Regions from separate parts of the Bhargavaea ullalensis genome, predicted to be linked through region 1. Evidence: riboswitches for the same ligand, from Rfam matches in the RefSeq annotation. Region 1 holds a riboswitch; the other holds the start of a gene.
What was found. Region 1 has a riboswitch for lysine ahead of ACFFIY_RS03975 (Na+/H+ antiporter NhaC family protein). Riboswitches for the same ligand answer to the same signal wherever they lie in the genome.
Positions count from the first base shown of each region.

Region 2: it holds a riboswitch for lysine, as region 1 does, so the genes downstream of both, dapA (4-hydroxy-tetrahydrodipicolinate synthase) here and ACFFIY_RS03975 (Na+/H+ antiporter NhaC family protein) in region 1, are expected to answer to the same signal.

Region 1 is NZ_JBHLWY010000015.1:4,230-7,712, forward strand. Features, by position in the region: gene ACFFIY_RS03970 (sodium-dependent transporter) at 1-192, opposite strand, end outside; gene ACFFIY_RS03975 (Na+/H+ antiporter NhaC family protein) at 365-1,963, opposite strand; lysine riboswitch at 2,091-2,277, opposite strand; gene yunB (sporulation protein YunB) at 2,336-3,109, opposite strand; gene ACFFIY_RS03985 (bifunctional metallophosphatase/5'-nucleotidase) at 3,151-3,483, opposite strand, start outside.
Region 2 is NZ_JBHLWY010000042.1:68,001-71,483, forward strand. Features, by position in the region: gene ACFFIY_RS10405 (MarR family winged helix-turn-helix transcriptional regulator) at 1-265, shown strand, start outside; gene ACFFIY_RS10410 (hypothetical protein) at 884-1,126, opposite strand; gene ACFFIY_RS10415 (hypothetical protein) at 1,134-1,280, opposite strand; lysine riboswitch at 1,391-1,568, shown strand; gene dapA (4-hydroxy-tetrahydrodipicolinate synthase) at 1,730-2,611, shown strand; gene dapB (4-hydroxy-tetrahydrodipicolinate reductase) at 2,614-3,345, shown strand; gene dapD (2,3,4,5-tetrahydropyridine-2,6-dicarboxylate N-acetyltransferase) at 3,348-3,483, shown strand, end outside.

The DNA of each region.
Region 1 (3,483 bases):
GATCGTGAACTCCATGACAAGAATCGGAATTCCGGCGGTCAGCAAAGCGAATAAATATGGAATGAAAAATGCCCCGCCGCCATTTTCATAGGCAACGTACGGAAACCGCCAGATGTTTCCGAGTCCGACCGCAGAACCGACGGCGGCCATGATGAATCCCGCCCTTGTCCCCCACTGCGAACGCTGTTCCATGATGTTCCCCCTTTTCTCCTGCCTCTGGAAAGAGCAGGAATTTTATCTTTTCAGATAACTCTATCTTATTGTAAGTATAACTTCCTTCAAATATGAAGTCAAAGCATTTTTTAATTTCCGACATCTTTCGCAGGCATGACAAAAGGCAGGGGGGAACCCCCTGCCTTTTGGATCAATTTCCGGTATGCTGGCCGAGTGCCGACGGTGAGACGGCACGGCCTTTCAGCGTCCAGAAGACGATGACTGCGACAAGCAGCAAGGCAACGGTCAGGATGCCCGCCCAGACCGAATCGGTTACGCCCAGCACCACGTAGCCGACGGCAGAGATGGCTGCGCTCGCCAGTGCGTACGGCAGCTGGGTCGCCACGTGGTCGATGTGGTTGGAGCCGGCACCTGTCGAAGACATGATCGTCGAGTCGGAAATCGGCGAGCAGTGGTCACCGAACACCGAACCGCCGAGCACGGCCGCCAGCGAAGCAAGCAGCATTTCCGGTGCCGCATCCAGCATGACCTGTCCGGCAATCGGGAGCAGGATTCCGAATGAGCCCCAAGAAGTACCGGTTGCAAACGACATCACACCGGCCAGCACAAACATGATGGCCGGCAGGAGAACGATCGGAACGTTCGCCTGCTGGACCACGCCGGAGAGGAATGCGCCCGTCTCCAGTTCCCCGATCAGGTAAGTGAGCGCCCAAGCGAAAATGAGGATCGAGACGGCCGGCATCATCGCTTTGATGCCGCTGATGAATGCCGTTCCGACGTATGACATGCGTGCCGTTTCATTTTTCTTCATCTGCGTGATGTACAGCAGTGCCGCGACAAGGACGCCGGCGAGACCGCCCGAAAGCAGCGCAACCGGCACGTCAGTCATTTCAAAGATGGTCCAGATGTCCGCACGGCCGAACTCCGCCATGCTTCCGCGGTAGCCGGTGAACAGCATTCCGCCGACCGTGACGGCGACAAGCGTAACAATCGGCAGAACAAGATCGATGACCCGGCCGTGGTTGTGCACCGGAAATTCTTCCTTCAGTTCCCCCGGAATCGCCTTTGACGGATCGTACAGCTCGCCGGTTTCCACCGCCCGGATCTCATGCTTGCGCATCTCCCCGAAGTCGAAGTTGCTGATGGCGGCGAAAAAGACGAACACAAGCGTTGCGAAAACGTAGAAGTTCATCGGGATCATGAGCAGGAATGCTTCCAGCGGCGTGTAGCTGACGACCGATGCGCCGGCCAGTATGGTGCCAATGACGCCGATAAGATAGGCGCCCCAGCTGGACACAGGCGCGATGGCACAGACCGGTGCGGAAGTGGAATCGATGAAATAAGCCAGCTTTGCCCGGGACACCTTGTGAGTGTCGGTGATCGGACGTGCAATCTGCCCCACGGCCAGCGCATTGAAGTAGTCGTCAACGAAAATCAGGATGCCAAGGAGCGCTGCTAGCAGCTTTGCGCCGCGCCGGGTGCGGATCCGCTTCGTCGCCCAGTCCGCAAATGCCCGGCTGCCGCCCGACAGGCTCACGAACGCGGTCAGCACGCCGAGCAGCAGGACAAACAACATGATGAAGATGTTGTATGTGTTCAGCCCTCCGTCCCAGAAACTGACCGTAAAGGCTTTCCAGAGCGTCACGGCGGAATCCCCCGGTTTAAAGGAAGCCGCAATGACGGCACCGGCAAGGATCCCCGTTCCGAGAGAAACGAGCACACGTTTCGTGATGAGCACCATCACGATGGCAATCAGCGGCGGCAAAATCGAAAAGATGGTACCTGACATGTTCCATTCCTCCATTCCGAGGGGGAGAGGCTTCATTCAAGCAAAAACGGCCGGCATCCCGCGCGAGTGCGCAAAAGGAAGCCGGCCGACTACTGTTCGTCTGTTGGAATATAAATCATTACAACGTACGATCTGTAGCTCTCCATACAGACGGATTTCCCGTTCCGTATGACAGTGCCATCCCTGTTCGGAATGGCCCCAGCAGACCTTCTCTGACTTTCCGGTCCACTTCGGCAATGCTTCCTTTTACGCACGGTCATAGCTGTCAAACTCGCGTGTGTGACTCATAAGCAATTGCGGCCTCTACCCAATCGATATTCTTATTAATGACTTATAGAATAGCAGGAATGGAAACAGATTGCAAGGCCTTTTTCAGTCTTCCGGGAGCGGGATCGGAACCTCGATGGACGGCGGCGCGACGTCCCCCTTGTTGAAGATGTGCGGCACCTGTCCCTGTACGAGTCCAATGGCGATCGGAATCCGCTGTTCGATCGTCGACTTCTTGGAGGCGAACGGCACGATGATCTGGACGTTCACCTGGATGATGGCGGTCACTTCCACGAGCGCATTGTTGATGCCGAACTCGCGGATTTCGGTTTTCGGGTTGGCGTGGACATCGCCGATCATATGGAAGCGGACCGGCACTTTCGGCCCGAGGTTCCCGAGCATCGGCATGCCGATCGCCTGGGCGAGGGGCACGAAAAAGACGATGCCGTCCCGGTCCTTCATCGTTTCCACGTCATACTCGATATTCTCGAGCTTCGGAAGCGCGTTCAGTTCCCCCGCTTCCGCTTTCTCGAGATAATCCGAGACGAGCCCATGGGTCTCCGCGATGAAGCGGTTGATGATTTCCGTGTTCAGCTTCGCCGTGACGACTTCCGACTGGGTGGAGGGAACGTATTCGATGATTTCATTGATGTCGATCGTCGCTTTCGTGTCCAGCGCCTTTGCAATCACTTCAGAGGCGATCTTGGTCGTCTGGACCTCCGCATACTCGGTGAGCGCGGGCGTCAGCCGTTCATTGAAATAAATAAAAATCAGGAAGATCAGCACAAGGCCGGCCGGGAGGAGGAGCGGCAGGTATCGCCTCTTCCCGCGTCCCGGACGGCCGCGGAACTTTCTTTTTCGGGCATACGGAAATCTCAATAAAAATCCCCCTGCCCCATCCTATGGGCGGGGGGTGCTGGTTATGACCCTGCATGCCCGAACGTCCGGACCGCATGCTCCGCAAGCACGTCACGGATGAACTCGGGCATGAAATATTCCTTCGGGACCTGCTTGAACTCCGGAAAGAAAAATCCGTACGTAAACAAGTCCAGTGTGGCAAGCCGGTAGGTGTGATCCCGCCGGACAGGCCGGCCGCCGACCATCAGCCGGCCGTCTTCCGACCGCTTCAGTCGGTGATGGATCATCTTCCCCATCACTTCCCCCCTGAAGCCGAGCCCGCGGAGCCGGATTTCCGGCCACCCGGGATCCAGGCTGAGTTCATAGGCCTCTTCGAGCTCCGCTCCGCTTAATCT
Region 2 (3,483 bases), on a different contig from region 1:
GGGCGTCGGCATGGACATTACGACCTTCTCCAGGCAGATCCAGTCACTTGTCACGTCCGGCCATGTGTCGAGAAAACCGTATCCCGGAGACCGGCGAATCCAGATCCTTTCATTGACCGAGACGGGGGAAGCGGCAGTGCAACAGATAGATGAAAAGATTATGATACAGCTGGAAGCTGCCTTTTCGGGAATGAAGGATTTTGAAAAAGAAATCATCATCCGATCTTTGCAGGAACTATATAAAAAGATGAACAGCAGCGAATAAAACTCCTTGTTGCATTGAGCAACTATTCTTTTTGATTGATACTTGCAATATTCAAGTTAATTGGTTGAGAGCTGATTGTTTATAGGTTGCAAGGTGATAGTTTCGCATTGCAACCATCAAAATTGCACTTTTCAACTTCGATAGATGCAATCTGCATCCTTGATGGATGCGCTATGCAACCACGTGGATTTCACAGAAGCTGACACGAGTTTTTATTGAGCGGGACTGTAATGAAACAGAAATTAAAAACGAATGAGTACAGCCGCAGATCCGGCTTATGTAAAACAGTCTGGCACGGATACGGAACACGGAAATGATGAACGTCCGAATGATCGGGCTTTGGTTTTGGTTTGTCTGCGTCTGGAGCCGATCACGAAAATCCGTGGCAGCCAGAGACAGATTCTGCCGGGACACGAAATCGACTCGGCGGCTTGAGCCAGACGGCCAAATAAACAGCAGCAGCTTTGGCAGGGAAAAACCGGCTGTCGGTCAAAAACAACCGGTTGCCGTGATACAATGATGAAGGACGTTACATGTAAGGAAGGGAGGCAAACAAAGCACCTCTCTTGACTGCTGTCTCTTTTAGTTTACATAATTTCTATTTTCGGAAGTTGCATATCATTGTTTAGTATACTTGAAACAGTGAGATGGAATGCGTTTTTTCAGTTGAAACGGCTTGCTTTTATGTCCGTTCGGTTGATTGTCATCTGGCGCAGATCCTGCGGTTTTATTGCGCTGCGCCTTGCTTGGCTTGGATACTGATCCGGCTTGTTTCAGTTGTTTTTCTGAGACCGCCGTCTCATCAGGTGTCGTCCGGCTATCGGACTTGTTCGTTCGTTGTTTCGTGATTTCTTGGTTCACCGTCTCATTAACCTGTGTTTTTTAATTGATGAACAATGCCCGAGTGATCTGTTTGATCCATTTGCCGACCGGATCCGCTCAGCAGCTCCATCCGATTAACCCGCGCATGCACACCAGCAACAGATTCGATTCCTGTGCCCATTCCATCCGCCATTTGGCCCGGGTTATGTCCCCTTCTTTCACCCCTTCGAAAGAAAATTCATCAAATCTCTTTACAAGCCCCTATTGTTGTTGTAGAGTTGTCTGCAAGATTCAAAATTGAATAGCAATGGATGAGGTGCAAAGATCATCAGTACCCCGCGGCAACGGCTGAGAACCGGCGGCGGGCGAAAGGGAGATTTGCCGAAATGGAGACCGGTTCTCAGGCCGTCTCCGTTGGACTGTATGTGAACAGCATGCAGGCTGTCATTATTCTTCGTGATAATGGAGTGCTTCCACTTGTGACCTTCCAGGTCGTGCATCGCATAAGCCAACAAGTCGGAATCGTAACCAGGTTCCGGCTTGTTTTTATTTTGCGTTGCATGGGACATTTCATCCATTGTCCGGGCATTCGTACCGGAAACCGGGAAACCGGAATACACTGGATAGAAAGAGGGATGGAACATGAATCATCTGTTTACCGGAGTTGCAGCAGCCGTCACCACCCCGTTCAACAATCAGCAGGTCGACTATGAAAGCTTCCGCCGGCATCTTGAGTTCCTGATCGGCAACCGGATCCAGGCGCTGGTCATCAACGGGACGACCGGAGAAGGATCCACGCTGACGGCAGAAGAACGCCGCCGCCTGCTTGAGATTGCCGTGCAGACATCGGCGGGACGCGTGCCGGTCATCGCCGGAACCGGGTCCAACTCGACGATCGAATCCATCGAAGCTTCCCGCGAAGCGAAGCAGATCGGTGCGGACGGCATCATGCTCATCACGCCCTACTACAATAAAACGAGCCAGCGCGGACTCATCCGCCATTTTGAAGCGATTGTCGATGCCGCGCAGATTCCGGCGCTTCTGTACAACGTCCCGTCGCGGACCGGCATGACGATCGAGCCGGATACGGTGCTGGAGCTCAGCCGGCATCCGATGATCGTCGGCCTGAAGGATGCGACCGGTGACTTGAACTACATGTCTCAGGTGCGGCTCATGACCGACCCGTCGTTCGCCCTTTACAGCGGCAATGACGACACTGCCCTCCCCTTCCTTTCCCTCGGAGGCAACGGCGTCATCTCCGTCGTCGCCAATGTCGTTCCCGATGAATTCCAGGAAATGTTCGAATGCTCCCAGACGGGCCCGGCCGGCGCACAGGAGATCCATTACCGGCTCACTCCGCTCATTGCCGCGCTGTCTGTGGACGTCAATCCGATCCCGATCAAAGTCCTCACTTCGCACCTCGGTTTCGGGGGCTATGAAGTGCGGCTTCCCCTTCTGCCGCTTGAGGAGGCGGGACGCGGGCGCCTGATCCGCCAATTTGAATCCATCCGGATGGAGGTTTGACCATGAAACTGCTGCTCTGCGGCTACGGCGCGATGAATCGCCGGGTTGCCGCTCTTGCCACGGGACGCGGCCATGAGGTCGCCGGGGTTCTGCTCACCCGCGGAAGCTCTGCGGACGGCCATCCGGTGTACCGGCCGGACGAACGGCTTCCGGAAGCAGATGCCATCATTGATTTTTCCCATCCTGCGCTCACTTCGGCGCTCCTTGAAGCGGAGACCGGCCTGCCGCTCGTCATTGCGACGACCGGCGAAAAAGAGGCGCTGACCGAAATGATGAGGGAAAAAGCGCAGGGCCAGCCGATCTTCTTCAGCGCCAACATGAGCGCCGGCGTGCATATGCTGACGGAAATCGTCCGTTATGCCGCTTCCCTTCTTCCTTCATTCGATATTGAACTGACAGAGCGCCATCACCGGAAAAAAGTCGATGCGCCGAGCGGGACGCTCATCAAGCTGTTCGACGCCATCGCTTCGGCCAGGCCGGACGTCCACCCCGTCCACGACCGCCACCAGTCGGAAAACCGCCGCACCGACGAGGAAATCGGCATTCATTCGCTGCGCGGCGGGACGATCGCCGGTGAGCATGAAGTGCTGTTTGCGGGACACGAAGAAACGATCACGATCGCCCACCATGCCCAGTCGAAGGACATTTTCGCGTCAGGGGCGCTGGACGTGGCTCAGCGGCTGATCGATAAGAAAAACGGTTTTTATACTTACGATAACCTGGGGGTTGACTGACCATGAATGAATTCACTGCAGAAGAAATCATCTCGTTCATCAGCAATGCAAACAAAACCACACCGCTTAAAATTTATGTGAACACGCAGCTCGACCGCTCACAGTTCCCGGACAGCTTCCACGTGTTCGGAAACGGCG